Regions from separate parts of the Kitasatospora sp. NPDC051170 genome, predicted to be linked through region 2. Evidence: riboswitches for the same ligand, from Rfam matches in the RefSeq annotation. Region 2 holds a riboswitch; each other region holds the start of a gene.
The links. Region 2 has a riboswitch for cyclic di-AMP ahead of ACIBCA_RS23730 (NlpC/P60 family protein). Riboswitches for the same ligand answer to the same signal wherever they lie in the genome.
Positions count from the first base shown of each region.

Region 1 (7,456 bases), on a different contig from region 2:
GTGGTCGAGAAGGGCGTGCTGACCACCGTGGACGAGGACAGGATCGCCCTCGCCTGCGCCCGCGCCGCCCGGGAGCTGGCCGCCCGGCCGGTGTGACACCCCCACGACTCCGGGGCGCCCAGGGACGGTGCGTGACCCGGACTCCGCCCGGCCGGCAGGTACGGACGGAGCGCGGCCCCGAACCCACGGCGAGGGTTCGGGGCCGCGATGCGGGCGGGTGACACGTGACAGGCGACAGTTGACAGCTGACGGATGTCAGCGAACATCGTCTGTTCGGTGACATCCGTCAGCTGCCAACTGTCATCCGTTCGCTGAAACCCGTCAGCTGTTCGCCGCCGTCCTCAGGCCGTGCGCCCCAGCGTCGCCAGGTACGCGCGCCAGCCGCCGTGGTGGGTGATCTCCCGGTGGACGCCACGCTCCAGCTCGCCCCGGGCGAGCAGCATGGACAGGCAGGCCGAGCCGTCGTCCAGCCCGATCACGCCCAGTTCCAGCTCCCGGGGCTCGCCGGGCAGGATGACGTCCCGCAGGTGCTCCAGGGTGATCTCGTACAGCTCGCCCTCGATGGCGGTGTCCACGGCCGGGTCGGCGAGCAGCCCCGGGCAGACGTCGTCGATGGAGAAGAAGCGGTAGCCGGGGGCCGTCCTGGCCGGCCCGATCAGACCGTCGGCGACCTTGGCGTGGAACGGTCCGCCGACCATCGCCTGCCCGTTGAAGAAGATGCGCGCCATACGTGAACTCCTCTGCTGCCGAGGGCCGTTCCGTACGGCGGCGATGAGGACAGTCGGAATCACCGCCGCACGGAACGGAGTTGGGGGGAAGGGCGTCGCGCTCAGCCGAGCAGCGGCAGGGCCGGGAGGGTCAGGAAGTCGACGAACTCCTCCGCCAGGGCGACCTGCTCGAAGAGCCGGGCAGCCTCCTCCCAGCGGCCGGCCCCGTACTCCTCCTCACCCAACTCCTCCTGCAGTTCGGCGAGTTCGGTGGCCACGAGGCCCCGCACCAGCTCGGCGGTGGCCTTCTCGCCGGTGTCGGAGAGCACGACGCCGTTGTGGATCCACTGCCAGATCTGCGAGCGGGAGATCTCGGCGGTGGCCGCGTCCTCCATCATGTGGAAGATGCCCACGGCGCCGAGCCCGCGCAGCCACGCCTCGATGTAGCGGACGCCCACCTGGACGGCGTTGTGCAGCCCGGCACGGGTGCAGTGGCCTCCGGCGCCGGCGATGTCGAGGAGTTGCGCGGCGGTGACCGGCTCCGCAGGGCCGGGGTTCTCCTTCTGGTGCGGGCGCTCGCCGAGCACGGCGTCGAAGCAGGCGCGGGCGACGGGCACCAGGTCCGGGTGGGCGACCCAGGAGCCGTCGAAGCCGTTGCCGGCCTCGCGGTCCTTGTCCGCCCGGACCTTCTCCAGGGCGACCGCGTTGACCTCCGGGTCCCTGCGGCTGGGGATGAACGCGGCCATGCCGCCGATGGCGTGGGCGCCGCGCCGGTGGCAGGTCCGCACCAGCAGCCGGGTGTAGGCGGCCATGAACGGCGAGGCCATGGTGACGGTGTTGCGGTCGGGCAGGATGTAGTTCGGCCCGGCGTCGCGGAAGTTCTTGACGATCGAGAACAGGTAGTCCCAGCGGCCCGCGTTGAGGCCCGCGGCGTGCTCGCGCAGCTCGTAGAGGATCTCGTCCATCTCGAAGGCGGCGGTGATGGTCTCGATCAGCACGGTGGCGCGGATCGTGCCGGGCGGGATGCCGAGTCGGGCCTGGGCGTGGGTGAACACGTCGTTCCAGAGCCGGGCCTCGAGGTGGCTCTCGGTCTTCGGCAGGTAGAAGTAGGGGCCGGAGTTCGGGTCCTCGGCGCCCCTGGCGAGCAGCCGGGCGGCGTTGTGGAAGAAGTAGAGGCCGAAGTCGACGAACGCGCCGGCGACCGGGGTGCCGTCGACCAGCAGGTGGTTCTCGTCGAGGTGCCAGCCGCGCGGGCGCACGACGACGGTGGCGAGTTCGGCGGCGGGCCTCAGGGTGTAGGACTTGCCGGCGTAGGTGGTGAAGTCGATGCGGCCCTCGAAGGCGTCGGTCAGGTTGATCTGACCGCCGATCACGTTCTCCCAGGTCGGGGAGGTGGCGTCCTCGAAGTCGGCGAGCCAGATCCGCGCACCGGAGTTGAGGGCGTTGATGACCATCTTGCGGTCGGTGGGCCCGGTGATCTCGACCCGGCGGTCCTGGAGGGCGCGGGGCGCCTCGGCGACCTTCCAGTCCCCGGCGCGGATGCCGGCGGTCTCGGGGAGGAAGTCCAGGGTACCGGTGGCGGCGATCTCCGCGCGCCTGGCCCGGCGCCGGGCGAGCAGTTCCTGCCGTCGCCCCTCGAAGGCGCGATGGAGTCCGGCGACGAAGTCGAGCGCCTCCGGGGTGAGCACCTCCTGCGCCCGGGGGATGTTCGGACCGGCGACAGTGACGGGATCTGCAGCCATGAGCAGGACACTCCTAGAGACGGTTGAGCCTGACTTCCGCGGTCGGAACCCACCTGTCGGCGAGTCCGATTCTGTAAGGTGGACACTAGTTTCCGCGATACAGAATTTCAACGGGTTGTTGAAAGATCGCCGGGACTCTACTCCGCCCCGACAGCGAAGGGAACTCCGGTGGCCCGTACCCCCGAATCAGCATCGACGACCGGCGCCGACCGCGCGAGTGGCGGCGTGCAGTCCGTCGAACGCGCCTTCCAGCTCCTGGAGGCACTGGCCGACTCCGGCGGCGTGGCCACGCTCAGCGAGCTCTCCGGCAGCTCGGGCCTGCCCATGCCCACCATCCACCGGCTGGTCCGCACCCTCGTCCAGCAGGGCTACGTCCGCCAGGACACCGCCCGCCGCTACACCCTCGGCCCCCGGCTGATCCGCCTCGGCGAGACCGCCGGACGCCTGCTCGGCAGCTGGGCCCGCCCGTACCTCGCCGAGCTCATGGAGGCCACCGGCGAGACCGCCAACCTGGCGGTGCTGGAGGGCGGCGAGGTGGTGTACGTCGGGCAGGTGCAGTCGCGGCGCTCGATGCGGATGTTCACCGAGGTCGGGCGCCGGGTGCAGCCGCACTGCACCGGCGTCGGCAAGGCGCTGCTCGCCCAGCTCCCCGAGGACGAGGCACGCGCCGTCCTCGGCCCCAACCCCCTGCCCGCGCACACCCGGTTCACCGTCACCGACCCGCAGGAGCTGATGCGCCAGCTCGCCGAGGCCCGCGAGCGCGGCTACGTGGTCGACGACCAGGAGCAGGAGATCGGCGTACGCTGCATCGCCCTCGCCGTCCCGGGCGCGCCGACGCCCACCGCGCTGTCCGTCTCCGGCCCCGAGGCCCGCGTCCGGGCGCTGGAGGAACAGACCGGAGCGGCCGCGCTGGTGCCGGTGATGCAAGGGATCGCCGCACGGCTCGGGCAGGTCCTCGCGCCCTGACGCTCCGGCGCGACCACAAACCGCCCGCTCCCCCGTCCCCGCTCCCCCGCTCCCCCTTTCGGGCGGACGACGGGCGGGTTGCACCCGGGCCGCGGCGGCGGCTGCGCCACCCTGGTGCGGACGCCGCCCGCGACGGTGCGGGCGGGCGCGGCACGAGAGCAGGGTGAGCCGGACATGGTGGTGCGCGGACGAGCACAGGGAGGCGTCGTCGTCGGCAGGACCGTCGCGGCGGCGGTCTGCGCGGCCGCCCTCCTGACCCCGGGGTCGTCCCTGGCACCGCCCGCGCCCGTCCTGGTCGCACAGGCCTCCCCCGCGCCCTCCCCCGCGGCCTCCGACTCGAAGCTGGAGGTCGTCCGGATCGACCCGGACCCGGCCCCGCCCGGCGGCACCACCACCGTGCACGCCTTCGTCGCCAACCGCGGCCCGGAGACGACGGCCTCCCCCTTCACCGTCCTGGTCGCACTGCCGCAGGGCGTCTCCCCGCAGGGCCCGTACTTCCCCGCCGACTGCGAGGTGCTGCGCCGCGGCCGCCTGGTGCGCTGCGTCTTCGGCCCCGGGCTGCCGCCACTGCGCACCGCGACGGCGCTGGTGCCGGTGCGCCTGGACCCGGAGCTGCGCCCGGGCCGGCTCGGCGGCGGCTGGGTCGCGGTGCGCAGCGCGGACGACCCGGAGGACGCGGGCACCCGGCAGCCGTACGACCTCACGGTCGCCGAACCGGCTGCCGGGTGACGTCCTCCGGGCCGTCCGTACTGACAGTCCGTCCCAACAGTCCGTACTACCTGTCCGTCCTGACAGTCCGTACGTCCCGTCCGCGCTTCCTAGCGGTAGACGCGGACGTAGTCCGCGGCCATGGTGATCGGGGTGTTGCCCTGCGGGGAGGGGTGGTACTTCCCGGCGGACACCGACAGGTTGAGGATCAGGTACGCGGACCAGTTGGCGCCGACGCCCTTGCCGTCGGAGTGGACCTTGACGCCGTTGACGTACCAGTCCACCGAGTTGGCGCCGTAGTAGGTGCCGATGGTGACCCACTGATCCTTGGCGACGGTCTTGGGGTTGGTCCAGTACTCGGGGTTGCTGGGGTTGACGTGGTTGGTCAGCTCGAGCAGGTTCGGGTTGTCGGGGTGGTACTCGAAGGAGTCGATCTCCCCGTGCGCGCCGCTGTCGCCGTTCCAGGTCCACAGCGCCGGCCAGGCGCCGGTGCCCGCCGGGAGCTTGACGCGGGTCTCGGCGTAGTCGCCGGCCTTCACCTTGAAGCCCTGGCTGGAGTACTCGGTGGTGAGCAGGCCCGCGTCCCACGCCTGCTTGCCGTTCTCCAGGGTGTGACTGCCGGGCGCGGCGGTGAAGGTGGCGACGCCGCCGGAGACGGAGACCTTGCTCTGGTCGATCCAGTCGAGCTTGTTGTCGTCCGGGTTGTGGGTCTTGTAGTGGTACGAGCTGCTCTGGTCGCCGGTCCAGCGGGAGCCGTACGCGATCGGGCCGTTGAACTCCTCGTAGAAGGCCATCGACTTGCCGGCGATCGGCGCGGCCTGCGGGTTCGGGGCCGGGGTGGGCGTCGGAGTCGGAGTCGGAGTCGGCGTGGGCGTGGGCGTGGGCTTTGGGGTCGGGGTCGGGGTCGGGCTCGGGGTGGGCGTCGCGGTGGTGGAGACCACGAGCTTCTGCGAGGCCAGGTTGTGCCAGGCGCCGGCCTGGTCCTGCCAGAAGCCGAACTGGGTGTACGTGCCGGCGGGCAGGGTGCGGGCGGCGCTGGTGAAGCTCAGGCCGCTGGGGCAGATCCGCACGTTGGAGGCGTTGCCGGGGAAGTCCAGGTTGGTGCCGGCGGCGTCGCGCACGCCCACGCCCACGGTCTTCGCGGTGAAGCAGGCCGAGGAGTGGAGGGTGAGCGAGGCCGTGGTGGCCTTGTTCGCGACCATGGTGGCCGGGGCCAGGCGGTCCTGGGTGACGGTCGGGGCGGTCGCGGCCTGGGCGCCGGTGGCGGCCGGGAGGCCGAGGAGGCCGGCGCCTCCGATGGCGAGCGCGCCGGTGGCGGCGAGGGCGGCGTTGCGGCCGCGGTGGGAGGGGCGGGCGTGGCGCGCGACGCGGCGGGCCCGGGCAGGCTTGAGCATGGTGTGTCCTCTGCGACGCCTGCGAGGTGAGCTGTCGGGTTCGGGCCGAGGAAGCCCGGCCGCCTGTGGGAGGCGGCTTCACCCCAAGCCGCGGCCGCTGCGCGGGAGCGCAGGGCCGGGCACTGACCTTGGTTCCCCCGCTCCCGTCCACTGTGGTGCTCGACTGCCCGCCGGCGGGTGGACGGGACTCGGCGTCCCGGCGGCGGGGTCCGCGGGGGCGGACGACGGTTGCAGGCTAGGCAACTCGTCCGTGGGCGGACAACTCTCCGGGGCCCGTTGTCGCGCACCTCACAGTGGTGTCGATCAACCACGCTGCGTGGCGGGCGAGTTGATCACGCCGGGGTGGCGCGTACGGGCCCGGCCGACTCCATACCGGAGAATGGCGCCGCCCGTGTGGGCCCAGTCGGATAAATTGGAGGCCTGTCCTCCTACGCACTGCACAAGAGCGCGTGGGAACACCGGGACCACCAGCCCGACGCCTTGCCCGCCCACCTCCCGACCGAGGAGCCGCCCCACCATGACCACGTCCCTGCCCGGCTTCGCCGGCCGCACCTACGTCTTCCGGGTCGACAACGGCGCGGCGTTCCGCAACACCTACTCGGCCGACGGCACACGGCTGCGCTGGGAGGGCCTCGGTGAGTCGGCGGGCCAGTGGGAGGACGTGGGCCTGCATGTGGCCGAGGTCGCGCCGGAGATCTACTTCGTGAGCTGGACGGAGCGCAGCGGCATCACCGTCAGCCACGTGATGGACCTGGCCAGGCTCACCGTCCGGGCGTTCTGGACCTTCGAGGGCGAGGGCGGCCGCGTCGGCCAGCTGCACACCGGGACCCTGGAGCGGGTGGGCTGAGCACCCGCCTGAGCGCCTTCCTGGGCGCCTTCCCGAGTGCCTTCCCGAGCGCCCGCCTGAGCGCTTTCCCGAGCGCCTTCCCGTACGAACGGAACGGCGGCGGGGCCCGGAACCGGCGTACGGTCCCGGGCCCCGCCGCTGCCCTGTCAGGCGGTGGCGGACGCGGCCGGCCGGTCCGGGACCTTGAGGTGCTGGGAGAGCCACTCCAGCGAGGAGGGCAGCAGCGCGCTCCAGGTCTCGAAGTTGTGGCCGCCGTTCTCGAGCATGCTGTACGAGACCTTCATCGGGCTCTGCACCGCGTCGACGAACGCCTCGGTCTCCTGCCGGTAGTTCCCGTCGCCCTTCTTGGTGCCCGCCAGCAGCACGGACACCTTCGGCTGCGGCAGGTTCCTGAGCCGCCACAGCAGGTTCGCCTCGTGGCGGCGCTGCTCGCTGCCGCCGAAGAGGTCGCCGGTGGTCGGGTCGTCGGTCGGGGCGTCGTAGTACGCGGAGAGGGCGACGGCCGTCGGGAAGACGTCCGGGTGGCGCATGGCCAGCTTGAGGGCGCAGTAGCCACCGGTGGAGTTGCCCATGAACGCCCACGCCTGCGGATCGGTGGAGACCCGGTAGCTGGCCTGGATCGCGGAGGGCACGTCCTTGGCGAAGTACGTGTCGGACTGCGCCCCGTTCGGGACGTCCTCGCACTCGGTGTCCTGCGGCAGGGCCGGCGAGGGGCGCACCAGGACCATGACGGTCGGCTGCATCCTCCCCTCCTGGAGGAGCTTGAGCGCCGCGCCCGGGTAGTTGAAGCGGGTGATCAGGTTCTCGGCGATTCCCGGGAAGCCGGTGCTGACGATCACGGCCGGGAACTGCTTGTCGGCGTACGCGGGCTGGAAGTACTGCGGCGGCAGGTAGACGTAGCCCTCGGTGGAGAGGCGGCTGATCCTCCCGTCGATGCGGACCTTGCGGATCTCGCCGGACTGGGCGGGCTCGCGGCCCATCGCGCCGCCGCCCTTGACCGAGGCGGTGCCGATCGTGTCCACCACGAGGCGGCCGGAGGCGTCGGCCTTGTTGTGGATGACCACCGGGCCGGTCTCACCGGTGCCCAGCAGG
Region 1 covers NZ_JBITFA010000003.1:201,167-208,622, forward strand. Annotated here, with positions in the region: gene ACIBCA_RS07940 (8-oxoguanine deaminase) at 1-96, shown strand, start outside; gene ACIBCA_RS07945 (gamma-glutamylcyclotransferase) at 342-728, opposite strand; gene aceB (malate synthase A) at 830-2,449, opposite strand; gene ACIBCA_RS07955 (IclR family transcriptional regulator) at 2,618-3,415, shown strand; gene ACIBCA_RS07960 (hypothetical protein) at 3,494-4,144, shown strand; gene ACIBCA_RS07965 (family 16 glycosylhydrolase) at 4,234-5,517, opposite strand; cyclic di-AMP (ydaO/yuaA leader) riboswitch at 5,519-5,685, opposite strand; gene ACIBCA_RS07970 (MoaF-related domain-containing protein) at 6,035-6,364, shown strand; gene ACIBCA_RS07975 (alpha/beta hydrolase) at 6,511-7,456, opposite strand, start outside.
Region 1: linked by a shared signal. The riboswitch ahead of ACIBCA_RS07965 (family 16 glycosylhydrolase) and the one ahead of ACIBCA_RS23730 (NlpC/P60 family protein) in region 2 are both predicted to bind cyclic di-AMP.

Region 2 (7,456 bases):
GGGTGAACCAGAGGCCGAGCACCAGCCAGGCCGGGAACCGCAGCGGCAGGAACAGCAGCAGCGGCACGAGCGTCGTCACCCGGGCCCGGGGGTGCAGGCGCAGGTAGGCGCCGAGCACGGCGGAGATCGCGCCCGAGGCGCCGATCAGGACGCGGGTGGAGTCGGGCGAGTGCGCCTCGGCGAGCGCGAAGCCGTACGTGGCCAGGCTGCCGGCGGCCAGGTAGAAGAGGGCGAACCGGGCGCGGCCGAGGCGCTGTTCGACGGTCGGGCCGAACACGTGCAGGAAGAGCAGGTTGCCCAGCAGGTGCAGCCAGCCCGCGTGGAGGAAGAGCCCGGTGAGCACCGACAGCGCCGCATGCTTGCCCGGGGTCGGCGAGGCCGGGCAGCCGGGCACGGGGTCGGGGGCCTCGGCGAGCTGGGCGGAGCTCAGCGGCCGGCCCGCCAGCAGCTCCGCCGGGACGGCGCCCCAGCGCTGCTCGTAGCGCTGCTCGGCGCAGACCCGGGCCTGGCCGGTGCCGTACAGCGGGTTGAGCCCGGCCGCCGGGCCGATCAGGAACACCAGGGTGTTGAGCGCGATCAGGGCGTAACTGACCGCCGGGACGGGCACGGCCGGGCGGCCGGCCGCGGCACCGGTGTGGTCGGGGGCCGTGAGCGCCATGGGACTGGGGCGTGTCTTTCGGCTCACGTCGGATCAGCGGGCGTCGTTGGGGTGCGTGCATCGGCGGCGCCGAGGAGGGAGCCACTGCGGAGCATTGGCGACTGACGAGAAGCCGGCGAGGTGCGCTTGTGCCCTGGGGGTACCTCCCGGCCGAAGGCTGGGGGAGCGGCGACCGCCCGGCGGGAATTGTCAGACACGCCCCTAAGCCTCCCTCCCGGCGCGGGGGGTGACGCCGTCGGGTACGGCAGGTGGAGCAACGTTTTCCATCCCCTGAACCGGTGGCCCCGGTGGTTGCCCCAGGCAATAGGCTTGGGGCGGGCAATCCCGCCTCCCGCCGCCGACGCCGGGGCTCCGGGGGGAGCGCCTGCGCCCACCCAGGGACCACCCGAGAGGACCCCCGATGACCGTCCCCGCCCTGACGCCCGAGACGCACTGGCGCTGCACGCTGTGCGGCAACCTCACCCGCTTCGACGTGACCCGCACCGCGCGGGTGACCGAGTTCCTGCACTTCGACCTGGCCGGCGAATCCAAGGTCGAGGAGACGCAGGTCCACAGCGAGACGATCGAGTCGGTGCGGTGCCGCTGGTGCAACGCCGTGGACCAGGTCGAACTGGTGGCCCGTCCGGGTGCCGAGGACGCCGTGGCGGACGCCGCCGGGGACGCGCAGGGCTGAGCCCCGCCGGTGCGGCGGGCGGTGTGCGGCACGCCCGTCCGCCGCACGGGACAATACAGAACAAGACGCACGGAGCGTGACGACAGGGCGGCCGAGGTCGCGCCCCGCAGGACCAGGATCGGAGCCGAGGACGTGGTGGACGCAGCGAAGGAGCCCGGCGAAGAGCAGGGGCTTCGGCCCGCTGCGCCGGAGCGGGTGCCGGGGGCGGGGCAGGAGCCGTCCGAGCGCGCACCGTCCGAGCCGTCCGGGGTCGAGCAGTCCGGGGCGTCCGGGGTCGAGCCGTCCGGGGCCGAGGCGGAGCGGGCCGTCGAGAAGCTGGAGCGGCCGCTGCCCGAGGGGGTGCGCCGACGCGTCGTCGGTCTGGCCTCGGACGCGCTCGGCGGGCTGCCGGCGGCCGAGCTGCCGCAGAGCCTGCGCCAGTACGCCAAGTTCACCCCCGCGCGGCGGGCCAAGTACGCGGCCACCGCGCTGGCGGCCGCGCTGGAGTCGGAGCCGGCCTTCCGGGTGCGGATAGCGGAGAGGCTGCGGCTGGGGCAGCCGGACCTGGTGAAGGCGCTGGAGTCCGGTTCCGTGCCCGGGGCCGCCGATCCGATGGACGTCGCCGCCGCCGCCTACCTGGTGCGCTCGGCCGGCTGGAGCCGGCTGGTCGCCGAGGCGGGGGAGGAGGCCGAGCGGGCCGGTGCCGAGGGCGCGGCCGCGGAGGCTTCCCGGCTGGTGGAGAAGCTGCAGGCCGAGCTGTCGGAGCTGCGGGCCGGGGCCCGGGCGGACCTGGACCGCCAGCGGGCCGACGCCGAGGAGGTCCGGCGGGAGACGGAGTCGCTGCGCAAGAAGGTGCGCTCGCTGGAGAGCGACACCCGCCGGGCGCAGGCCGAGACGCGCAAGCTGGCCGCGGAGCTGGAGGCGGCGAAGGCGCAGGCGCTGGCCGAGCGCAGCGCCGCCGAGAGCGAGGCGCGGCGGCTGCGGCACCGGGTCTCGGAGCTGGAGACCGCCGCCGAGCAGGGCCGCCGCTCGGCCCGCGAGGGGCGCAGCGTCGAGGACATGAGGCTGCGGCTGCTGCTGGACACCGTGCTGCAGTCGGCGCAGGGCCTGCAGCGGGAGCTGGCGCTGCCCGTCTCCCAGATCCGCCCGGCGGACCTGGTGGAGGCGGTGGTGCCCGGGGCGGCCTCGCCGCACGACGTGGCCCGGCGCGGGCTGGCGGAGGACGATCCGGCGCTGCTGGACCAGCTGCTGGCGATCCCGCAGGTGCACCTGGTGGTGGACGGCTACAACGTGACCAAGACCGGGTACCCGACGCTGCCACTGGAGCAGCAGCGCATCCGGCTGCTGGGCGGGCTGGCGATGCTGGCGCAGCGCACGCAGGCGGAGGTCACCTGTGTGTTCGACGGGCAGGACCTGGACGTGCCGGTGATGATGGCGCCTCCGCGCGGGGTCCGGGTGCGGTTCAGCCGGACCGGGGAGACGGCGGACGAGCTGATCCGGCGTCTGGTGCGGGCCGAGCCGCAGGGCCGTCCGGTGGTGGTGGTCTCGGCCGACCGGGAGGTCGCGGACGGCGTGCGCAAGGCGGGCGCGCGCCCGGTGGCCTCGGTGCTGCTGCTGAACCGGCTGGCGCGGCCCTGACCGGCCGCCGGGCGCAATGACCGCTGGTCAGCCGCGGGTGGTCGCGGGTGTGCGGATCTGGTGAAGTCAGGGAGAGAAGCGGAGTTCACGCCTTCGGGGGAGTGGCGGAACGCTTCGATCGTCTACTAGGGTCTGGCGTCAAACCTATTTTCCGGATTCTCACTCGTTCAGGTGAGTGGTGAGTTCGATGGAAGAAGGAGCAGGTCTCTTGGCCTCCCACCGCCGTCCCAAGCAGCCGAGTCGCGCGCGGGTCTCCGTGTTCACTGCTGCCGCTGCGACCGCGGTCGCCCTCTCGGCCCAGGTGGCCGCGCACGCCGCGCCCCAGCCGAACAAGGAAGACGTCAAGACGCAGATCGACAAGCTCCAGGAGGAGCAGGAGCAGGCGGCCGAGAAGTACAACGGCGCCAAGGAGCGGGCCGACCAGCTGCGCAAGCAGGCCGCGACGCTTCAGGACCAGGTGGCCCGTAGCCAGGAGCAGATGACGCAGCTGCAGACCGGCCTGGCCGGCGTGGCGGGCGAGCAGTACCGCACCGGCGGCATCGACCCGTCCGTCCAGCTGATGCTCTCCTCCGACCCGTCCGGGTACCTGCAGAAGGCGTCCAGCGTCCAGCAGGCCAGCGCCAGCCAGAGCGAGGCGCTCAAGGGGCTGCTGGAGCAGCAGCGCAAGCTGGACCAGGAGAAGTCCGAGGCGGCCGCCGTGCTGACCTCGCTGGACACCACCACCAAGGACCTCAACCAGGCCAAGGCGGACGTCAACACCAAGCTCAAGGCCGCGCAGGACCTGCTGAACTCCCTCAGCGCCTCCGACCGCGCCGCGCTGAAGGCCCAGCAGGCCGCCGCCGACCGCGCCTCGCGCGGCTCGGACCGCGCGGACCTCGGCCCGCTGCCGCAGGCGAGCGGCTACGCGGGCGTCGCGGTCAACATGGCGATGAGCAAGCAGGGCTCGCCGTACGTGTGGGGCGCGACCGGCCCGAAGAACTTCGACTGCTCGGGCCTGATGGTCTGGGCGTACGGCCAGGCCGGCATCTCGCTGCCGCGCACCTCGCAGGAGCAGGGCAACGTCGGCACCCGGGTGCCCTCGCTGGACCAGGCCCAGCCGGGCGACCTGGTGATCTACGGCCCCGACCGGCACCACGTCGGGATGTACATCGGCAACGGCATGGTCGTCCACGCGCCGCACACCGGTGACGTGGTGAAGGTGATGAAGGCCGACGCGATGTCGATCAACACCATCCGCCGGGTCTGACGCGGTCTGGCGCGCTCTGGCGCGCTCTGACGCCCCGCCATCCCGTGACGTCCACCACCTCCCGGCTCCGGGGGGTGGTGTTCGTTTTCGACCGTCCGATGGCTGATTCATGAAATCAGATCAGCTATGCGTGTGGGCGTGATCACGATCGGTCATTTTCACAAAGGAACTTGGGTAATCTTCCGTCTTTTTTCTGACAAGGATTTGAACCGATCACGGTTCAGTTACTAGGGTCGTGCCCCGGACCACCGCACTGTCGATCGCCCAGCCTGGGTGGCGGCGGTGGTTCCCGCCGAGTTCGCGAAGCAGCGGGGCAGGTCACCACGACTGTCCGACAGGGGAGCCCAGTAGTCGGGGGCGCTGTGGAACGGAGCCGGGGAACCACGTTCCTCCGGGGTGAATCGGCGCCAGGTCGGCCAATGGAACGGCCGTGAGGCGTCGTAGGGCAGCTTCCGGCCCGAACCCGTCAGCTCACCCGGTAGGCGGACGTGAAGAAGGAGCCCGCCTTCGTGGCGTCCCATCGTCGTCCCAAGCCCGCCGGTCGGGCCCGCGTCTCGATCATGACCGGTGTCGCCGCCGCGGCCGTGGCCCTCTCCGCGCAGTCCGGCGCCCACGCCGACCCGGCGCCGAGCAAGGACCAGGTCAAGGAGCAGGTCGACCAGCTCCACGAGCAGGCCGAGCAGGCGAGCGAGAAGCTCAACGCCTCGCAGGAGAAGCAGCAGACGCTGCAGAAGCAGGTCACCGGCCTCCAGGACAAGATCGCCCGGCAGCAGTCCCAGGTCACCGACCTCCAGAGCGGCCTCGCCGAGGTCGCCGGCGAGCAGTACCGCAACGGGGGCATATCCCCGACCGTCCAGCTGATGTTCAACTCCAGCCCGGACACCTTCCTGAACCAGGCCGGCACCCTGAACCAGGTCGGCGGCTCGCAGAAGAACCAGCTCAAGGAGCTCCAGGCCGAGCAGCGCAAGCTCGACCAGGACCGGGGCGAGGCCCAGGGCAAGCTCACCGAGCTGGAGAACACCACCAAGCAGCTCAAGGCCGACAAGGAAACGCTCCAGGGCAAGCTGAAGGCGGCTCAGGACCTCCTCGCCACGCTGACGGAGCAGGAGCGCCAGCAGATGGCCGCCGCCGAGGCGAAGGCCGCCGCCGACGCCAAGGCCAAGGCCGACGCCGCGCAGCCGGCGCCCTCGCGCGCCTCGCGCGACAGCGCCCGTACGGACCCGGCGGCCCCGGCCGCCGCGGCCCCCGTGATCGCCCCCGGCAGCTCGCGCGGCGCCGCGGCCCTGCAGTACGCGGCCTCCAAGATCGGCAGCCCGTACGTCTACGGCGCCAGCGGCCCGGACACCTTCGACTGCTCGGGCCTGATGGTCTGGGCGTTCAACCAGGCCAACGTCTCGCTGCCGCGCACCTCGCAGGAGCAGGCCCACGCCGGCACCCGGATCGGCGGCGACCTCTCCGGGGCGCAGCCCGGCGACCTCCTGATCTTCTACACCGACGCCCACCACGTCGGCATCTACGCCGGCAACGGCATGGTGCTGCACGCGCCCAAGCCGGGCGCCTCGGTGCGCTACGAGGCGGTCTCCAACATGCCGCTCGTGTCCGTCGTGCGGGTCTGATCCCGTCCGGCTCCTCCAGGCCCGGCCTCCCCTCGCGGGAGGCCGGGCCTGCGGCTTTGCCGGGCAGTCGTCCTGATGTCCGATTAGGGGGCGAATATTCGGGTCGGCGGGGGTTTGGACTCGATTGCCCGGACTCGCTAACGTCTGCCACCGGACTCCCGCTCCAGGACCGCCCGTTCCGGTGCGGCGGCGAGAGCCCGCGCCGCAGGATCGGAGTCGCAGCCGCCATGCCCGTGCACCGCCGTTCCCGACTGCTCGCCCGTGCGCTGGTGCTGACCGCGGCCGCCACCACCGCCATCGGCGTCCCCACCGGCGGCAGCGCCCAGGCCGCGCCCGGTGGCCCGGACGCGCCCAGCCGCAAGGACGTCAAGACGCAGGTGGAGCAGCTGTACGACGAGGCCGAGCAGGCTTCGGAGAAGTACAACGCCGCCCAGGAGTCCCAGAAGCGGCTCCAGGGCGAGACCACCGTCCTCCAGGGCGAGATCGCCACCGCGCAGGACCAGCTCAACGACCTGCGCGGGGACCTCGCCGCCGTGGCCGGCGCCGAGTACCGCGGCGGCGGGATGGCCAGGACTGCCCAGCTGATGCTCTCCAGCGACCCGGAGGGCTACCTCGCCCGGGCCCGCACGCTCGACCAGGCCGCCACCCGCCAGCAGGAGACGCTGCACGAGGTGGTCACCCGTCAGCGCCGGCTCGACCAGCGCCGCGCCGAGGCGGCGGGCAAGCTCGACGCGCTGGAGCAGACCCGCCGCGCCCTGGCCGACAGCAAGCAGGACATCCAGCAGCGCCTGGCCAAGGCGCAGAAGCTGCTCAACGGCCTGAGCGCCTCCGAGCGCGCCAGGATGACCGCCCAGGACGCCAGGGACGCCGAGCAGCGCGCCACCCGGGGCACCGACCGGCTCGACCTGGGCGACGCCCCGGCCGCCTCCGAGCGCGGGGCGGCCGCGCTGGCCGCCGCGGTGCGGATGATCGGCTCCCCGTACGTCTACGGCTCCACAGGGCCCCGTGCGTTCGACTGCTCCGGTCTGATGTACTACAGCTGGCGGCAGGCCGGAGTGACCCTGCCGAGGACCTCGCAGGCCCAGGCGTACGCCGGGCAGCGGATCAGTCTCTCCGAAGCGCGGCCGGGAGACCTGGTGATCTTCTATCGGGACATGCACCACGTCGGCATGTACGCCGGCGGCGGGGTGATCGTGCACGCGCCGTACCCCGGGGCCCGGGTGCGGTACGAGAGCGTCAACGCGATGCCCGTCTCCGGGGTGGTACGGCTCTGAGCGCGCCGCCCTCCGACCCGTCCGCCATAGCCGGCGGCACCCTCACCCGGCGCGGGGCCCTGCTCCTCGCCGCCGCGGGGCTGGCCCAGCTCTCCCTGCCGCCCGCCTCCCCGGCGGCGCCCGCCCCTCCCGAGGACGACCGGCGGGCCGACGTGGAGCTGCTGCTGAGGGGCCGGGCGTCGGCGCTGCCGGTGCCCGGGGCGACGGCGGAGTACCGCGGGATCGTGCTCTCGGCGACGGACGGGGCTCAGGCGGACCGCGCCCAGCGGTTCAGCGTCTCGGCCGACCTGGCCGTGCGGATCGACGGGTACGACGAGCAGCCGGTGGTGTACCCGCGCCGGCTCGAGGTGGCCCGGGCCGGGGACGGCTGGA
Region 2 covers NZ_JBITFA010000011.1:244,406-251,861, reverse strand. Annotated here, with positions in the region: gene ACIBCA_RS23750 (rhomboid family intramembrane serine protease) at 1-658, opposite strand, end outside; gene ACIBCA_RS23745 (hypothetical protein) at 1,059-1,331, shown strand; gene ACIBCA_RS23740 (NYN domain-containing protein) at 1,464-2,948, shown strand; gene ACIBCA_RS23735 (NlpC/P60 family protein) at 3,157-4,194, shown strand; cyclic di-AMP (ydaO/yuaA leader) riboswitch at 4,543-4,693, shown strand; gene ACIBCA_RS23730 (NlpC/P60 family protein) at 4,704-5,810, shown strand; gene ACIBCA_RS23725 (NlpC/P60 family protein) at 6,038-7,084, shown strand; gene ACIBCA_RS23720 (hypothetical protein) at 7,237-7,456, shown strand, end outside.

Region 3 (7,456 bases), on a different contig from region 2:
GCATTCCCCGGCGAAGATAAATCCGTTGCCCTCCCTCGGAGGGGCTGCCTATGGTGAGCCCACACTGAAAGGAGGTGATCCTGAGTTGAGTTCCTTCAGGATGCGTGAGGTGGCTGCTCGCTAGAGCCGCCCCTGCCTGCGCAGGGTGAGGCCCTCGGCCTCCGGCAGGCGAAATCCACAGCAGTCACCCGGCCCGTGGGCTCACCGGTACATCCCCGGTGCCTCGGCGCCTGGCCAGTGCACGGGCCGGCGCATGAGGAGCAGCCCACGGGCCGTCTGCATTCCCGAACCCGGACGACGGCGCTACCATCCGGAGCGCAACGGCGTGGACACAGGGGGTGTGCGGTGGCGAAGACGCGGCGGAGCGGGGCGGCGGGTCTGCGGACGGCGAGGGGGGCCGCGGCCTGGGTCCTCGCGGGGACGGGCCTGCTGGGCCTGCTGATGTTCGCGCTCGGCCGGGACGAGCCCTGGCAGGCGGTCGGCGGCGGTCTGGTGGTGGCCGGGGCCTCGGCGGTGCTCGGCGGCGCGCTGGGCTTCCTGTTCGGGGTGCCCCGGGTGCGCGGCGGCTCGGACGAGCCGCACGGCTCGTACGCGCCGAACACCAATCTGGAGCAGGTGTCCGACTGGCTCACCAAGGTGCTGCTGGGCGTCGGGCTGACGCAGCTGGGCTCGCTGGGCGAGCGGCTGCACCAGCTGGGCACGGCGCTGGCACCCGCGCTCGGCGGGGGCGCCCCGGCGGTGCCGTTCGCGGCGGCCCTGGTGCTGTACTTCGTGGTGCTCGGCTTCCTGGCGGGCTGGCTGGTGACCAGGCTGGCACTGCCCCGGGCGCTGACCGACGCCGACGAGGCGCTGGACCTCTTCCTCGCCGGGCAGGACCGCGACCGCCACGGCGACAAGGTCGGCGCGGACGACCTGCGGGTACGGGCGATGCAGCAGCTCGGCCTGCTCGGCGGCACGGCGGAGCAGCCGGCCGCGCTGGCCGGTCAGCTGCCGCCCTCGGCGGGTGCGGCGAACGGGCCGAACGGGCCGGACGGCGTGGTGGCCGAGGTCAGGGCGACGGCGCGGCGCTCGGCGCTGACGGCCGAGCAGGTGCGGCAGCTGTTCGCCGAGGGTTCGGAGGGCCGGCGCATCCAGGCGCTGGCGCTGATGCAGGGCGATCCGGCGCTGGCGGACCTGTCGAGCGTGCTGGAGGCGATCGAGCACCCGCGTTCGGACTTCGAGCAGTACCACGCGCTGCTGGCCGCCCGGGGGCTGCTCTCCCGGCTGCCCGCGGCCGACGCCCGCCGACTGCGGGACGCGGTGGCCGGGCGACTGATGGACCCGGAGGGGATTCCGTACCGGTCGGACCGCAGCTGGCTGGCGGAGAAGATCCTCTCCCAGCTGCCGACGGTGCCGCCGCTGGTCCCGGCCCAGCCCGAGGCGCGGACCGAGCCCCGGCAGGAGCCTGCTCAGCCCGCACCGGCCGAGGACCCCAACCCGTCAGGGCCGTCAGGGCCGTCAGGGCCGTCAGCCCCGTCAGCCCCGTAGGCCCCGCGCCCGGTGGTCGGCCGCGCGCAGGACCAGGACCTGGCGGGTGCGGCCGTCCCCGGGGCGCGGGAAGCGGTGGACCTCGCTGGCTATCCGGCGCTCGCCGAGCGCGTACCGCAGCCCGTCGAGGTGGCCGCAGCGGCGGCCGTACCCGTCGTGCAGCGGCTGGACGCGCACCTCGCCCTCCGGGGAGGTCACCCGGACCAGTTCGACGAGGGCGGCCAACTGCCGCTCGGGGCCGAACAGTTCGGGATAGGCGAAGAGCAGGTACCCGCTGAGGGTGAGCGCGAAGGTGCCGTCCGCGAAGGGCAGCCGGGGCAGCAGGGCGGCCACGTAGCGCTGGGGGTGGTCGGCCGAGTCGGCGGTGAACAGCCGGCGGGCGCGGTCCCAGCTGCGCAGGTAGCTCCCGGGGCGGCCCGGGGGCGGGTAGAGGTGCGGGCGCTCGGCCATGGCGGCGGCCATCGAGGAGCGGGCGGCCAGCGCGTGGGCGGCGACCACGGGCGGCGGCAGGGCGTACGCCGGGTCGGCGGCGACCACCCGGCAGCCGAGTTCGCGGGCCTCGGCGGCCAGTCCGGCGGCGCCGCCGGGGCAGTCGAGCAGCGGGCCGGGGAGAGCGGCGAGGCCGGCCCGGGTGAGGTCGAACAGGGCGCAGTACTCGTCCAGGGGCCGGGAGGTCACCAGGACGTCCGGGGTGCGAGTGGGGGCGGCCACGCGGCCATCGGACCACGCACCGCCCCCGCCCGCACCCCGGGAGAGCTCAGGAGGACCCCGGGCCGGTTCAGCGCCCGAGCAGGCCCTCGGCGGCGGCCCGGTCCACGTTGGTCAGGCCGCGCACCAGCTGCGCCGTGAGGAACACGAGCAGCAGGCCGAGCACGGAGACGGCCGCGATCTGCGCCGGCGACTGGACGTAGTACTCGTAGTGCCCGCCGTCGACGGTGAAGTCGTAGACCCGGTACCCGGGCCAGTCGACGTAGGTCGGGAAGACCCAGTGGTAGACGGGGTAGAGCGTCATCGCCCAGCCGAGCAGCAGGAACACCACGGTGATCACGAAGCGGAAGATCGCCCAGGGGAACATCACCACCTGGTGCAGCACGGCCTTCCAGCCCGCCGCGTCCGCCAGCCGCGCGGTGACGGAACCCCAGAAGCCCGGCCGGGTCGGGCGCACCGGCGCCGGACCGGGCACGTCCACGCCGAGCATCGAGCGCACCCGGGCCCGCTCCATCCGGCCGAGGCCCCGGGCCGCGACGGTCAGGGAGGCCAGGACGGGCAGGCCGAGGCAGGTGACGGCCGTGCCGAGGCCGAGGCAGAACAGCGTGATCGAGACGGCGAAGCCCACGATCGCCACCGGCAGGCCGGTGAGCGCGTAGCCGACCTCGCGGAAGTAGTGCGCGGAGAACGGCGCCCGCCAGAACGGCGGCGGCTCCTCGGTGCGGCGGGCCCGGGCGGGGCGCGGGCCGGCGTCGTCGCCGTAGCCGCCGAAGTCCCACTCGGCGTCCTGCGTGACGTGGCTGCTGCTCATGTTCCGTTCCCCCGGCCCTTCGCGGTGGTTCGTACTCCTTGACGACCACCAGTCTGGCCGAACGGGGGCACCGGGGAACATCGGGAGGCCCGGCGGATCGGGGGTGGGGTTAACCCCCCTGGGCCGGCTGCCGCTCGTCCTGCCGCTCGCCCTACCACTCGTCCTACCACTCGTCGGCGAGCAGCGAGTACTGGAACGCGTCCGACCAGACCCCGTCCTTGCACACGTCGTGCCGCAGCCGCCCCTCCAGCTGGAACCCGAGCCGGGTGAGCACCCGCGAGGAGGCCGGGTTGCCCACCTCGACCACCGCGACCAGCCGGTGCACGCCCAGCGGGCCGAAGGCGAGGCCGCAGAGCAGCCGGGCGAGCTCACCGCCGTAGCCCAGGCCCCAGGCGTCGCGGCGCAGCGCGTAGCCGAGGTGGGCGCTGCGGTGGCGGCCGAGGAAGAGCGAGCCCTGCCCGATCGGTGCGGCCCCGGGGTCCTCGCGCAGGGCGGCGGCGAGGCGGTAGACGCGCCGGGGCTCGGTCAGGGCCTCCTCCACGTACAGCTCCAGCTGGTCGGCGCAGTCCTCCGGCGTCCGCGGTCCGAAGGGCAGGTGGCGGGTGACCTCCGGGTCGCCGAACAGCGCGTACAGCGCCTCCACCTCCTCCGGGGTGTGGTGGTGTTCGCGGACGGCGAGGCGGGAGCCGGTGAGCTGGACGGGGACCATGGCTGCCGACCCTACTCGCGCGCGGATACCGTCGGAGCATGAACGACGAAGACCTGCGGCTCGCCCCGCGCACCAGGGCCGCCGACCTGCTCGCCTGGGCGGCCGGGCAGGACCGCCCACCGGTGGCCGAGGAGCCGCTGCGGACGGTGCTGGCGCTGCTGGAGCTGGGCGAGGGCAGGATGCACGACGGCTGGCCCGAGCTGACCTCGAACGCGGTGGAGCACCTGCTGTACGAGCGGCTGCACCTGTACGTCCAACCCGCGCCGGAGGCGGACCCCCTGGCGTACGGCGACGCCGTACGGCTGCTGGTCGACCACCAGCGGGCGACCAAGCGGCTCAACGCCAAGCGCCAGGAGCGGCTGCACGCCGAGGCCGAGTGGCAGGGGGAGGTCGCCGCGGGGCTGCTGCGCCGCGCCGACCTGGTGACCTGGCCCCGGCTGTACGCCCTGCTGCTGCACGCGCACGGGGTGGACGTGTCCGACGAGGCCGCCGTGCGCGACTGGCTGGGCGCCTTCGCCGAGCTGGGCGAGGAGGAGCGCCACGCCGCGTTCGAGGCGCTGGCCGAGGCCGGGTGGCTGGACGAGCCGGACGAGCGGGGCTGGGGCCCGGCCCGGGCGCTGTCCGTGGGCATGGCCACCGACGGCGCACGCCGGCTGCTGGAGCACGGGCTGATGCGGCGCAGCTACCGCAACCTGGCCGAGCTGACGGCGCTGGGCCGGCCGATGCCGGAGGAGCTGGCCGGGGACTTCGAGGGGCTGGAGGACGCGGCGGCCCGGGCGGCGCTGGAGCTGTTCGGGGAGTGGACGGTGCCGGGGCTGGCGCGGCTGCTGGTCGAGGAGTTCCCTGAGCTGGCGCCGGAGCCCGGTCCGGAGGAGATCGACGCGTACCTGGCGCAGGTGCCTGCGGAACCCGGGGAACAGGCGGACCAAGCGGAACTACAGGAGTAGTGGCACTACGCGAGTAGTGCCACTACTGGAGTAGTCCCACGACGGAAGCGGTGCGAGAAGGGCCCCGGCGAGCGCCGGGGCCCTTCCGCGATCCGTCAGGGGGTGAGGCCCCGCTGCTCGAGCCAGGTCTCCGGGTCGACCGGGGCGCCGCCGCCGGGGCGGACCTCCAGGTGCAGGTGCGGGCCGGTGACGTTGCCGGTGGCGCCGACCTTGCCGATCTGCTGGCCGCCGGTGACGCTGCCGGAGCCCTTGATGATCGAGGAGAGGTGGCAGTACCAGATCTCGGTGCCGTCGGGCAGGGTCTCGACGATCCGGTAGCCGTACGAGCCGGACCAGCCGGCCGAGGTGATGGTGCCCTGGCCGATGGCCATGACCGGGGTGCCGGTGTCGGCGGCGAAATCCAGGCCCGTGTGCAGGTGGGCCCAGTAGCGGGCGCTCTGGCCGTAGTGGGCGGAGAGGCGGTAGTCGGAGACCGGCAGGGTGAGGGCGGCGGCCTTCTTGGCCTCGGCCTCGGCTGCGGCCTTCTTCGCCTCGGCCTCCTTGGCGGCGGCCTTGGCCTCCGCCTCCTTCGCGGCCTGGAGGCGGGCGCCCTCCTCGGCGGCGGTGCGCTGGCTGTCGGCCTGCTGCTGGATGCGCGCGGCGAGGGCGAGGCCGGGGTCGGCGGCGAGGGCGACGGGGGTCTCGTCGGGGGCCTCGACGGCGGGGGCGGCGGCCGGGGTCGCGGAGGCGAAGCCGGTGGCACCCAGGGTGGCGGCGACGGCGGTGACGCCGAGCAGCGGGGAGGCGCCGCGGGTCTGACGCGGCATCCGGTGGCGGTTGGTCTCGGTCTCGGCCGCGAGGGGGCCGTCCGGCTCGAAGCCGTCGTGGCCGGGATGTTCGAGCAGCTGGGTACCGGCTGCGGGGCCGGCCGGGTGTGCCGGGGTGTGCGTCGACGCCACGGGGGCGCGCTCCTTTCCTTCCCTCGCGCCTACCGGGTTAGCTGACGGGTTCGGAGCAGGAAGGTCTCCTACGGCCGGGCCGGAGCCCCGCCGATTCACCCCAAGGAACGTGGTTCCCCGGCTCCCTGACCTGCCCGAAGGCCGGCCGGTGGGATTAGGCGACGGCGCACGGTGCCGTCTGGGTACGGCGTTGAAGACCGCGCTGCGTTATCAAACGTTAATCCGAGGAGGCTCTGATTCCAAGCCGTTCGTCCGGGACGACCGGGAAGCGGGTGAGGGGACGTCAACGAACGATCCCCCGTTGCACGGCCCCGACTGAGTACCGCTACTCATGTGCCAAGGGCCGGAGCGCACGCATGCTGGGCGCCATGAGCGCACCGATGCAGTCACGCACCACGGCCGCGTACTACGTCCAGGCCGTCCTGTCCTTCGGCGTCTCCGCCACGGCCCTCGCCGCGGGGATCGCCTATCTGCCGGTCGGGGGGTGGGTCCGCGCCTTCCTCGGCGTGGGCCTGCTCTACACCGTCACCTCCGCCTTCACGCTGGCGAAGGTGATCCGGGACCGACAGGAGGCCGGCGACACCGTCGCCCGGGTGGACCAGGCCCGGCTGGAGAAGCTGCTGGCGGAGCACGATCCGTTCCAGGGGGCCTGACAGGGCCCCGACCTGGGAATCCTCGATCCGTGGCGCCGATAGCTTGACAGCTAAGGCTATTAGCCTTAGCTTTATGGCTATCGGCAGCACCGCGCAGCACCCCGCACCGGACCGAGGAGAGAACCCATGAACGGCACCACCGCCCCCGCCACCCAGTACCTCGACCTCCCCGGCGGCCGGATCGCCTTCGACGACACCCGGCAGGGCGAGGGCCTCCCCGTCCTCCTGCTCCCCGGGATGCTCGACAGCCGCACCGCGTACCGCCACCTCAGGCCGCTGCTCACCGCCGCCGGCCGACGGGTGATCACCATGGACCTGCGCGGCTTCGGCGAGTCCGGCATCGCCTGGGACGACTACTCCCCCGCCGCGGTCGCCGGGGACGCCCTCGCCCTCCTCGACCACCTCGGCATCGAGCGGGCCGTCCTGGTCGGGCAGTCCTACACGGGCGCCACCGTGGTGCGCGCCGCCCTCGACGCGCCCGGGCGGGTCGCCGGGATCGCGCTGATCGACGCCTTCGTCGAGAACCCGCCCAGCGGGCTGATGAAGGCCGTCATGAAGGTGATGGGCACGATGCTCGTCCACTGGCCCGCCGCCTGGGGCTTCTACCTCCGCAAGATGGCCTACCCGGGCGCCAAGCCCGCCGACTTCGAGGCGTACGTGGACGGGCTGGTCGCCGCCCTGCGCACCCCCGGCCGCAAGGTCGCCACCCGCGGGCACGTCGGCGGGGACTCCGCGCCGGTGGGCTGGGCGGCCGGGGTGCGGTGCCCGGCGATCGTGCTGATGGGCAGCAAGGACCCCGACTTCCCCGACCCGGCGGCCGTCGCCGGGCGGCAGGCGGCGGCGCTGCGGGCGGAGAAGGTGATGATCGAGGGGTCGGGCCACTACCCGATGGCCGACAACCCGCAGGCCGTCGCCGAGGCCTTGCTGCCCTTCCTCGCCGAGCGCGGCTGACACCGCGAGCCCGCACCCGGTCCCGCTCCCGACCCCGATCACGCGCCCGATCACGCGCCCGCCCCTTCGTACGGAGAGAGACACCCCCATGCCCCGCGTAGGACTGAACCCCGAGCAGGTCGTCGACCACGCCCTCGGCCTCATCGACGAGCAGGGAGCGGAGGGGCTGACCCTCGCCGCCGTCGCCGCCCGGGCCGGTGTGGCGACGCCCT
Region 3 covers NZ_JBITFA010000005.1:393,862-401,317, reverse strand. Annotated here, with positions in the region: gene ACIBCA_RS14805 (hypothetical protein) at 346-1,527, shown strand; gene ACIBCA_RS14800 (hypothetical protein) at 1,516-2,238, opposite strand; gene ACIBCA_RS14795 (sensor domain-containing protein) at 2,306-3,046, opposite strand; gene ACIBCA_RS14790 (GNAT family N-acetyltransferase) at 3,210-3,755, opposite strand; gene ACIBCA_RS14785 (hypothetical protein) at 3,794-4,702, shown strand; gene ACIBCA_RS14780 (M23 family metallopeptidase) at 4,798-5,640, opposite strand; cyclic di-AMP (ydaO/yuaA leader) riboswitch at 5,653-5,811, opposite strand; gene ACIBCA_RS14775 (YiaA/YiaB family inner membrane protein) at 6,009-6,293, shown strand; gene ACIBCA_RS14770 (alpha/beta fold hydrolase) at 6,420-7,244, shown strand; gene ACIBCA_RS14765 (TetR/AcrR family transcriptional regulator) at 7,333-7,456, shown strand, end outside.
Region 3: linked by a shared signal. The riboswitch ahead of ACIBCA_RS14780 (M23 family metallopeptidase) and the one ahead of ACIBCA_RS23730 (NlpC/P60 family protein) in region 2 are both predicted to bind cyclic di-AMP.

Region 4 (7,456 bases), on a different contig from region 2:
CCCGCCGCCGTGGTGGCCGCCCCGCCGGAACCGCGCCCCTTCCTGATGCCGCCCGCCCCCGCAGTCCCCCCGGCGCCACCCGCCGTCCCGGCCGCCGGCTTCGACCTGGCGGTCCAGTGCGCGCGCCTCTCCGACCTGGTCGACGCCGGGCGCCACGAGGAGGTCCTCGACCTCGCGGCCCGCCTGCTGCCCCACGCCGAGGCCGAGCAGGGCGGACACGCCCCGCTCGTCCGCACCATCCGCACCATCTACGCCCGCACCCTCCTCCACCAGGGGCACCCCGAGCAGGCGCTCCCCGAGTACCAGCGCCTGGCCGTCACCGCCGAGGGCGGACCCCACGGACCCCAGGGCCTCGACCACCGCTACCGCGCCGCCGTCTGCCTCGACCGCCTCGGCCGCGGCCCCGAGGCCCTCGCCGAGTACCGGGCCCTGCTCGACGCCCACGCGGAGGACCCCGACCCCGAGCGCGCCTTCGACCTGCGCGAGCGCATCGGCCTCCACCTCGCGGCCGCCGGCGACCCCCAACAGGCGTGGCAGTGGCTGCTCCAGCTCCTGCTCGAACGCGAACGCCGCGACGGCCCCCACCACCCGTCCGTCCGTCGCCTCCGCCAGTCCCTCGACACCCTCCACCCCCACCAGCCGACCCACTAGGCCCTCTCTTTCGGATCTTGCCGGGCGGTCGCCGCCGGGGCACGCACCTCGACGGCTTTTCGTCAGTCGCCGATGTCCCCCAGCCTTCGGCCGGGAGGTGCCCCCACCGCATGGACTCCCTCCTCGGCGCCGCCGATGCACGCACCCCAACGCCGCCCGCTCACCCGACAACATCCGAAAGAGAGGGCCTGGCCTTCGGTCTCCGGCTGAACCCACGGCGAACCGGCGACCGGTAGGTTCGGAGGGTGACGACGAATGGTGCGGACGCCAAGCTGATCCTGCTCACGACGACCCACCGGGTGGCCCCCGGCCTGCTGTCCTGGCCCGCGTGGGAGGCGCTGCGCTCGGCCGGGAGGGTGCTGGCGGCCGATGCCGGGCACCCGCAGCTGCCCGCGCTGCGCGGGGCCGGGGTGGAGGCGGAGATCGTGGCGGAGCGGTCCGCGCCGGCGCTGGCGCGGCTGCTGACCGGGCAGCCGGCGGGCGGGGGCCCGGTGGTGTGGCTGGGGAGCCCGGACGGGGACCCGGGGCTGACGGACGCGCTGGCCCGCCTCGCCGTCGAGCACGCCGGGGAGGTGCCCGAGATCGAGGTGCTGCCCGGCTCGTACGACCTGCCGGGGGCCCGGCTGCTGGACCTGGTGTCGGTGATGGACCGGCTGCGCTCGCCCGGCGGCTGCCCCTGGGACGCCGAGCAGACGCACGAGAGCCTCGTGAAGTACCTGGTCGAGGAGGCGTACGAGCTGGTCGAGGCCATCGAGGAGGGGGACCGCGACACCCTGCGCGAGGAGCTTGGCGACGTCCTGCTCCAGGTGTTCTTCCACTCCCGCATCGCCGAGGAGGACGAGGGGGAGCCGTTCTCGATCGACGACGTGGCCGGGGACATCGTCGACAAGCTGATGTACCGGCACCCGCACGTGTTCGGGGACGCGAAGGCCGAGGGCGCCGCCGAGGTGGAGGCGAACTGGGAGCAGCTGAAGGCGGCCGAGAAGTCGGACCGCGAGTCCGTCCTGGACGGCGTCCCGGCGGGGCTGCCGGCGCTGGCGTACGCGGCGAAGCTGGTCTCCCGGGTGCGGCGGGCGGGCTTCGGCGGGGTGGCGGACGAGCCGTACGAGCTGCCGGCGGAGCTGACCGCCGAGTCGGCGGGCCGGCTGCTGCTGGCGGTGGCGCAGCGGGCGCACGACGCCGGGGTGGACGTGGACGCGGCGCTGCGCTCGGCCGCGCGGGGCTACCGGGACGCGGTGCGCGCGGCCGAGGGGCTCAAGCCGTAAGAGGGGCCGGAGCCGTAGAGGTTCAGGCCGCGGCCTGGCGGGGCAGCGGGAGGACGACCTCGGCGATGGCGTCGCCGACGAGGGCGACCAGTTCGGCCAGCCGCTCCAGGTCGAGGTGGTCGGGCAGGTCGGCGAGGGAGACGATCCGCTCGCCGTCCGGCCCGGCGACGCAGAAGAGGTCGATCGGGCCGAGGTGCTTCTCGGCGGTGTCGACGACGGCGGCCACGTCGCTGGGGCGGCGCACGTCCCCGTGGACGCCGACGACGGGGCAGCCCGGGCGGTCGAGTTCGGAGGCGAGGTCCTCCGCGACGCCGACGTGCTGGTCGGCGATGAGCATCCCGGCGGCGCCGGCGGCGGTGAACCGGCGGGCGAGGTCGGCCCCCGACCCGCCGTCCAGTACCGCGATGACGACGACTGCCCCGGCGACCCGCATGGCCTGCTCCTCCCTGTGGGCGACACCGCACCGGCGCCCACGCGTACTGCGGAGGATCGTAGGCTCGTCCTGACCCTCCGCAACAGGAATTACCCCGCAGGTGACCAGGCTCACGCCGGGCGCCGGGCCAAGAGCTGTCCAAGAACCGTTCACGGACCGGGCACGAAGCGTCGACACGCGGGCAAGGAGTCGTTCGCGGACCGTTCGCACGCCGTCGACGGGCCGGGCGCGCCGCGTCCACCGGATACCGTCGACCCATGCCAGCTCAGCCCGACGCCACCGCCCCGCAGCTCTTCACCTGGGAGTTCGCCGCCGACCCGTACCCGGCCTACGCCTGGCTGCGCGAGCACTCCCCGGTGCACCGCACCACCCTGCCGAGCGGCGTCGAGGCGTGGCTGGTGACCAGGTACGCGGACGCCCGCCAGGCGCTCGCGGACGGACGGCTGTCGAAGAACCCGGCGCACCACAGCGAACAGGCGCACCGCACCGGCCGGGTGGGCATCCCGGGGGAGCGGCAGGCGGACCTGATGACGCACCTGCTGAACATCGACCCGCCGGACCACACCCGGCTGCGCCGCCTGGTGTCGAAGGCGTTCACCCCGCGCCGGGTGGCCGAGTTCGAGCCGAGGGTGCAGCAGCTCACCGACCGGCTGATCGACGGCTTCGCGCAGCGCGGATCGGCCGACCTCATCCACGAGTTCGCCTTCCCCCTCCCCATCTACGCGATCTGCGACCTGCTGGGCGTCCCGTCCGAGGACCAGGACGACTTCCGCGACTGGGCGGGCATGATGATCCGGCACGGAGGCGGCCGACGCGGCGGCGTGGGACGGGCCGTGAAGCGGATGCGGGCCTACCTGCTGGAGCTGATCCACCGCAAGCGCGCCGACCTCGGGGACGACCTCATCTCCGGCCTGATCCGCGCCAGTGACCACGGTGAGCACCTGACGGAGAACGAGGCCGCCGCGATGGCCTTCATCCTCCTGTTCGCGGGCTTCGAGACGACCGTCAACCTGATCGGCAACGGCACCTACGCGCTGCTGCGCAACCCGGAGCAGCGCCGGCTGCTCCAGGAGTCGGTGGCCCGCGGCGAGAGCGGGCTGCTGGAGACGGGCATCGAGGAACTCCTGCGCTACGACGGGCCGGTGGAGCTGGCGACCTGGCGGTTCGCGACGAAGCCGCTGTCGATCGGCGGGGCGGACATCCCGGTGGGCGATCCGGTGCTGGTGGTGCTGGCGGCGGCGGACCGCGACCCGGCCCGGTTCTCGGACGAGAACACCCTCGACCTGGCCCGGACGGACAACCCCCACCTGGGTTTCGGGCACGGAATCCACTACTGCATCGGCGCCCCGCTGGCCCGGCTGGAGGGCCGCGCCGCGCTGGCCACGCTGCTCGCGCGGCTGCCCGATCTGCGGCTGGCGGAGGAGCCGGAGAACCTGCGCTGGCGCGGCGGTCTGATCATGCGTGGACTGCGGGAACTTCCGGTCGAGTTCAGTCCGGAAATGCACTCTCCGCACGCACTTCCGGCCGACCGGTGAATCCACATGACGTCCACGTGACACCCCGACACGCTGACGCGCCGTCGCCGATAGCCTGCCAATTGGGGTGTGAACACGCATCAAACCGGACAAACCGGCGCCGTGCGTAGGCGAGCGACCACGCGCCGTAATTTCTGTGTGATGTCGGCGAGATGAGCTTGTGATCGAGCTGATGATCTGTCTAGTCTCCGTGGAGTTCGCAGCTGCGGACCCCGTGCGCGGAACGCCGAGTCCTGCCCGTCGCGCCACGGGAAACCGACCAGACCCTGGGCAGGGGCGGGGGACCCAGGTTTGTTGCCGTCCCCACGGCTTGGGGTGAAGCCGCCCGCGCGGAGCCGATTCCGCGTCACGGCGGCCGGGCCACCTCCCGGTCCGAACCCGACAGCTCACCTCGCAGGCGTGCGGAGAGGGACCTCTTCATGCTGCTCGTTGGATCTGGCCGTCACCGTCGTCGCACCCAGACCGAGAAGGTCATCGCCGTCGCCGGCGTGGCCGGCGTCGGACTCGCACTGCCGCTCCTCACCGCCACCGGCGCCTCCGCGGCCCCCGCCTCCACCTGGGACGCCGTCGCCCAGTGCGAGAGCGGCGGCAACTGGAGCATCAACACCGGCAACGGCTTCTACGGGGGCCTGCAGTTCACCCCCAGCACCTGGAAGGCGTACGGCGGCACCGCCTTCGCCGCGCAGGCCAACCAGGCCAGCAAGGGCCAGCAGATCGCCATCGCCGAGAAGGTGCTGGCCTCCCAGGGCCCGGGCGCCTGGCCCGTCTGCTCCCAGAAGGCCGGCCTGTCCAAGGGCGGCCCGGCGGCCTCCGTCGACACCTCCTCGGACACCAAGGCCCAGGCGGCGCCCAAGAAGCAGGCCCCGAAGGCCGAGAAGCCCGCGCAGAAGCCGGTGCAGCAGTACGCGCCCAAGCACGCCGCGCCCAAGGCCGAGACGCCCGAGCAGCCGGCGCAGCCGTACGCGCCGAAGCACGCCGCCCCGCAGAGCGCCGCGCCGCAGAGTGCCGCGCCGAAGGCCGGGGACTACACCGTGCGCTCCGGCGACACCCTGTCGACCATCGCCTCGGCCCAGGGCGTCTCCGGCGGCTGGCACTCGCTGTACGACCACAACCGCTCCACCGTCGGCGGCGACCCGGACCTCATCCTCCCGGGCCAGGTGCTGCACCTCGGCTGAGCCGTAAGGCCCGACGAGGGCCCGACGAGGGCCTGACGAGGGGGCCGGCCGCGGGGCCGGTCCCCTTCGTCCGCATTCGCCCCGGCCCGTGCGGACGTTCCGGGGCGGGAAGGTGAACTACCGGTGGGTAGCCGGGCCACACGCTGAGACGGGACCGAGGCCGACGTGGCCCCGGAGGTCCGGGCGGTTAGGCTCTGGTCGTAACGACTCCGCAATCGCCCCGCCGCTGATCACCACCCCTGTCGGCGGGACCTGCTTCCGCAAGGAGATGCCTCGTGCCGTCCATCGATGTCGTCGTAGCCCGTGAGATCCTCGACAGCCGCGGCAACCCCACGGTCGAGGTCGAGGTCGGCCTCGACGACGGCAGCACCGGCCGTGCCGCCGTTCCGTCCGGTGCCTCCACCGGCGCCTTCGAGGCGCTCGAGCTGCGCGACGGTGACAAGAACCGCTACTTCGGCAAGGGCGTGGAGAAGGCCGTCCTGGCCGTCATCGAGCAGATCGGCCCGGAGCTGGTCGGCTACGACGCCACCGAGCAGCGCCTGATCGACCAGGCCATGCTCGACCTGGACGCCACCCCGGACAAGTCCTCGCTCGGCGCCAACGCCATCCTCGGCGTCTCCCTGGCCGTCGCCCACGCCGCCTCCGAGGCCAGCGACCTGCCGCTGTTCCGCTACCTGGGCGGTCCGAACGCGCACGTCCTGCCCGTCCCGATGATGAACATCCTCAACGGCGGCTCGCACGCGGACTCCAACGTCGACATCCAGGAGTTCATGATCGCCCCGATCGGCGCGGAGTCCTTCTCCGAGGCCGTCCGCTGGGGCGTCGAGGTCTACCACACCCTCAAGGGCGTCCTGAAGGAGCGCGGCCTGTCCACGGGCCTCGGCGACGAGGGCGGCTTCGCCCCCGACCTGGACAGCAACCGCGAGGCCCTGGACCTCATCGTCGAGGCCATCCAGAAGGCCGGCTACGAGCCCGGCCGCGACGTGGCCCTGGCCCTGGACGTCGCCGCCTCCGAGTTCTTCGAGGACGGCGCCTACCAGTTCGAGGGCAAGGCCCTCACCTCGGCCGAGCTCATCGAGTACTACGCCGAGCTGGTCGACGCCTACCCGCTGGTCTCCATCGAGGACCCGCTGGACGAGTCGGATTGGGACGGCTGGAAGGCCATGACCGTCAAGCTGGGCGACAAGGTCCAGCTGGTCGGCGACGACCTGTTCGTCACCAACCCGCAGCGCCTGGCCCGCGGCATCGAGACCGGCACCGCCAACGCCCTGCTGGTCAAGGTCAACCAGATCGGCTCGCTGACCGAGACCCTGGACGCCGTCGAGCTGGCCCAGCGCAACGGCTACCGCTGCATGATGTCGCACCGCTCCGGCGAGACCGAGGACGTCACCATCGCCGACCTCGCCGTCGCCACCAACTGCGGCCAGATCAAGACCGGCGCCCCGGCCCGCTCCGAGCGCGTGGCCAAGTACAACCAGCTGCTGCGCATCGAGGAGATCCTCGACGACGCCGCCGAGTACGCCGGCCGCGGCGCGTTCCCGCGGTTCCGCTCTGCGGAGTAGTGAGCACAGCCGCTCTGCGGAGTAGTGCGCACAGCCGCTCCGCGGACCAGTGAGCACAGCCGCTCGGAGCGCTGAGCCGCACGCCTGACCGGTGCCCCGCCGTTCACCCCGTAGGGTGGTCGGCGGGGCACCGTCGCGACCAGGAGGGGACACCGCAGATGGCAGGCTGGAGGATTCCGGGCTTGGCGGCCCGTCCTCGGTTCACGAGCCGGGCGACCGTCCTCGTCCTGGTGCTCTGCTCACTGGTGGCGATCCTCGCGTACCCGACACGGCAGTTCATCTCCCAGCGGGCCGAGATCTCCGCCCAGCGGGCGAAGGCCGACCACGCCCGCCAGCAGGTCGAGCAGCTGCGCCGGGACAAGGCCCGCTGGCAGGACCCGGAGTACGTGAAGGCGCAGGCCCGCGCCCGACTGCACTACGCGGTGCCGGGGGAGACCCCGTACATCGCCGTGGACCCGGCCGGCCGTGACGCCGCCCGGGCCTCCGCGCCCGCCTCGCCCTCGGGGGGCACGGCGGCCGGCCCGGTGAAGGCGGCCAAGCCCTGGTACGCCGGCATCTGGGACTCGGTGGACGCGGCCGACACCGCCGCTGCCGCCCCCGCCGCTCCTGCCGCCCCCCGTCCGACCCCACCGCCATCCGCTGGAGACACCTCCCCCCATGACCACTGAGAACCACCCCGCCGTCTCCGACGCCGACGTCGCGGCCATCGCCGCCCAGCTCGGCCGGGTGCCGCGCGGCCTGCGCGGTGTGGCGCACCGCTGCCCCTGCGGCAACCCGGACGTCGTCGAGACGGCCCCGCGCCTGCCGGACGGCACGCCGTTCCCCACGCTGTACT
Region 4 covers NZ_JBITFA010000002.1:372,141-379,596, forward strand. Annotated here, with positions in the region: gene ACIBCA_RS05245 (protein kinase) at 1-651, shown strand, start outside; gene ACIBCA_RS05250 (MazG family protein) at 897-1,916, shown strand; gene ACIBCA_RS05255 (SDR family NAD(P)-dependent oxidoreductase) at 1,939-2,349, opposite strand; gene ACIBCA_RS05260 (cytochrome P450) at 2,607-3,884, shown strand; cyclic di-AMP (ydaO/yuaA leader) riboswitch at 4,132-4,298, shown strand; gene ACIBCA_RS05265 (transglycosylase family protein) at 4,304-5,059, shown strand; gene eno (phosphopyruvate hydratase) at 5,335-6,621, shown strand; gene ACIBCA_RS05275 (septum formation initiator family protein) at 6,804-7,289, shown strand; gene ACIBCA_RS05280 (DUF501 domain-containing protein) at 7,261-7,456, shown strand, end outside.
Region 4: linked by a shared signal. The riboswitch ahead of ACIBCA_RS05265 (transglycosylase family protein) and the one ahead of ACIBCA_RS23730 (NlpC/P60 family protein) in region 2 are both predicted to bind cyclic di-AMP.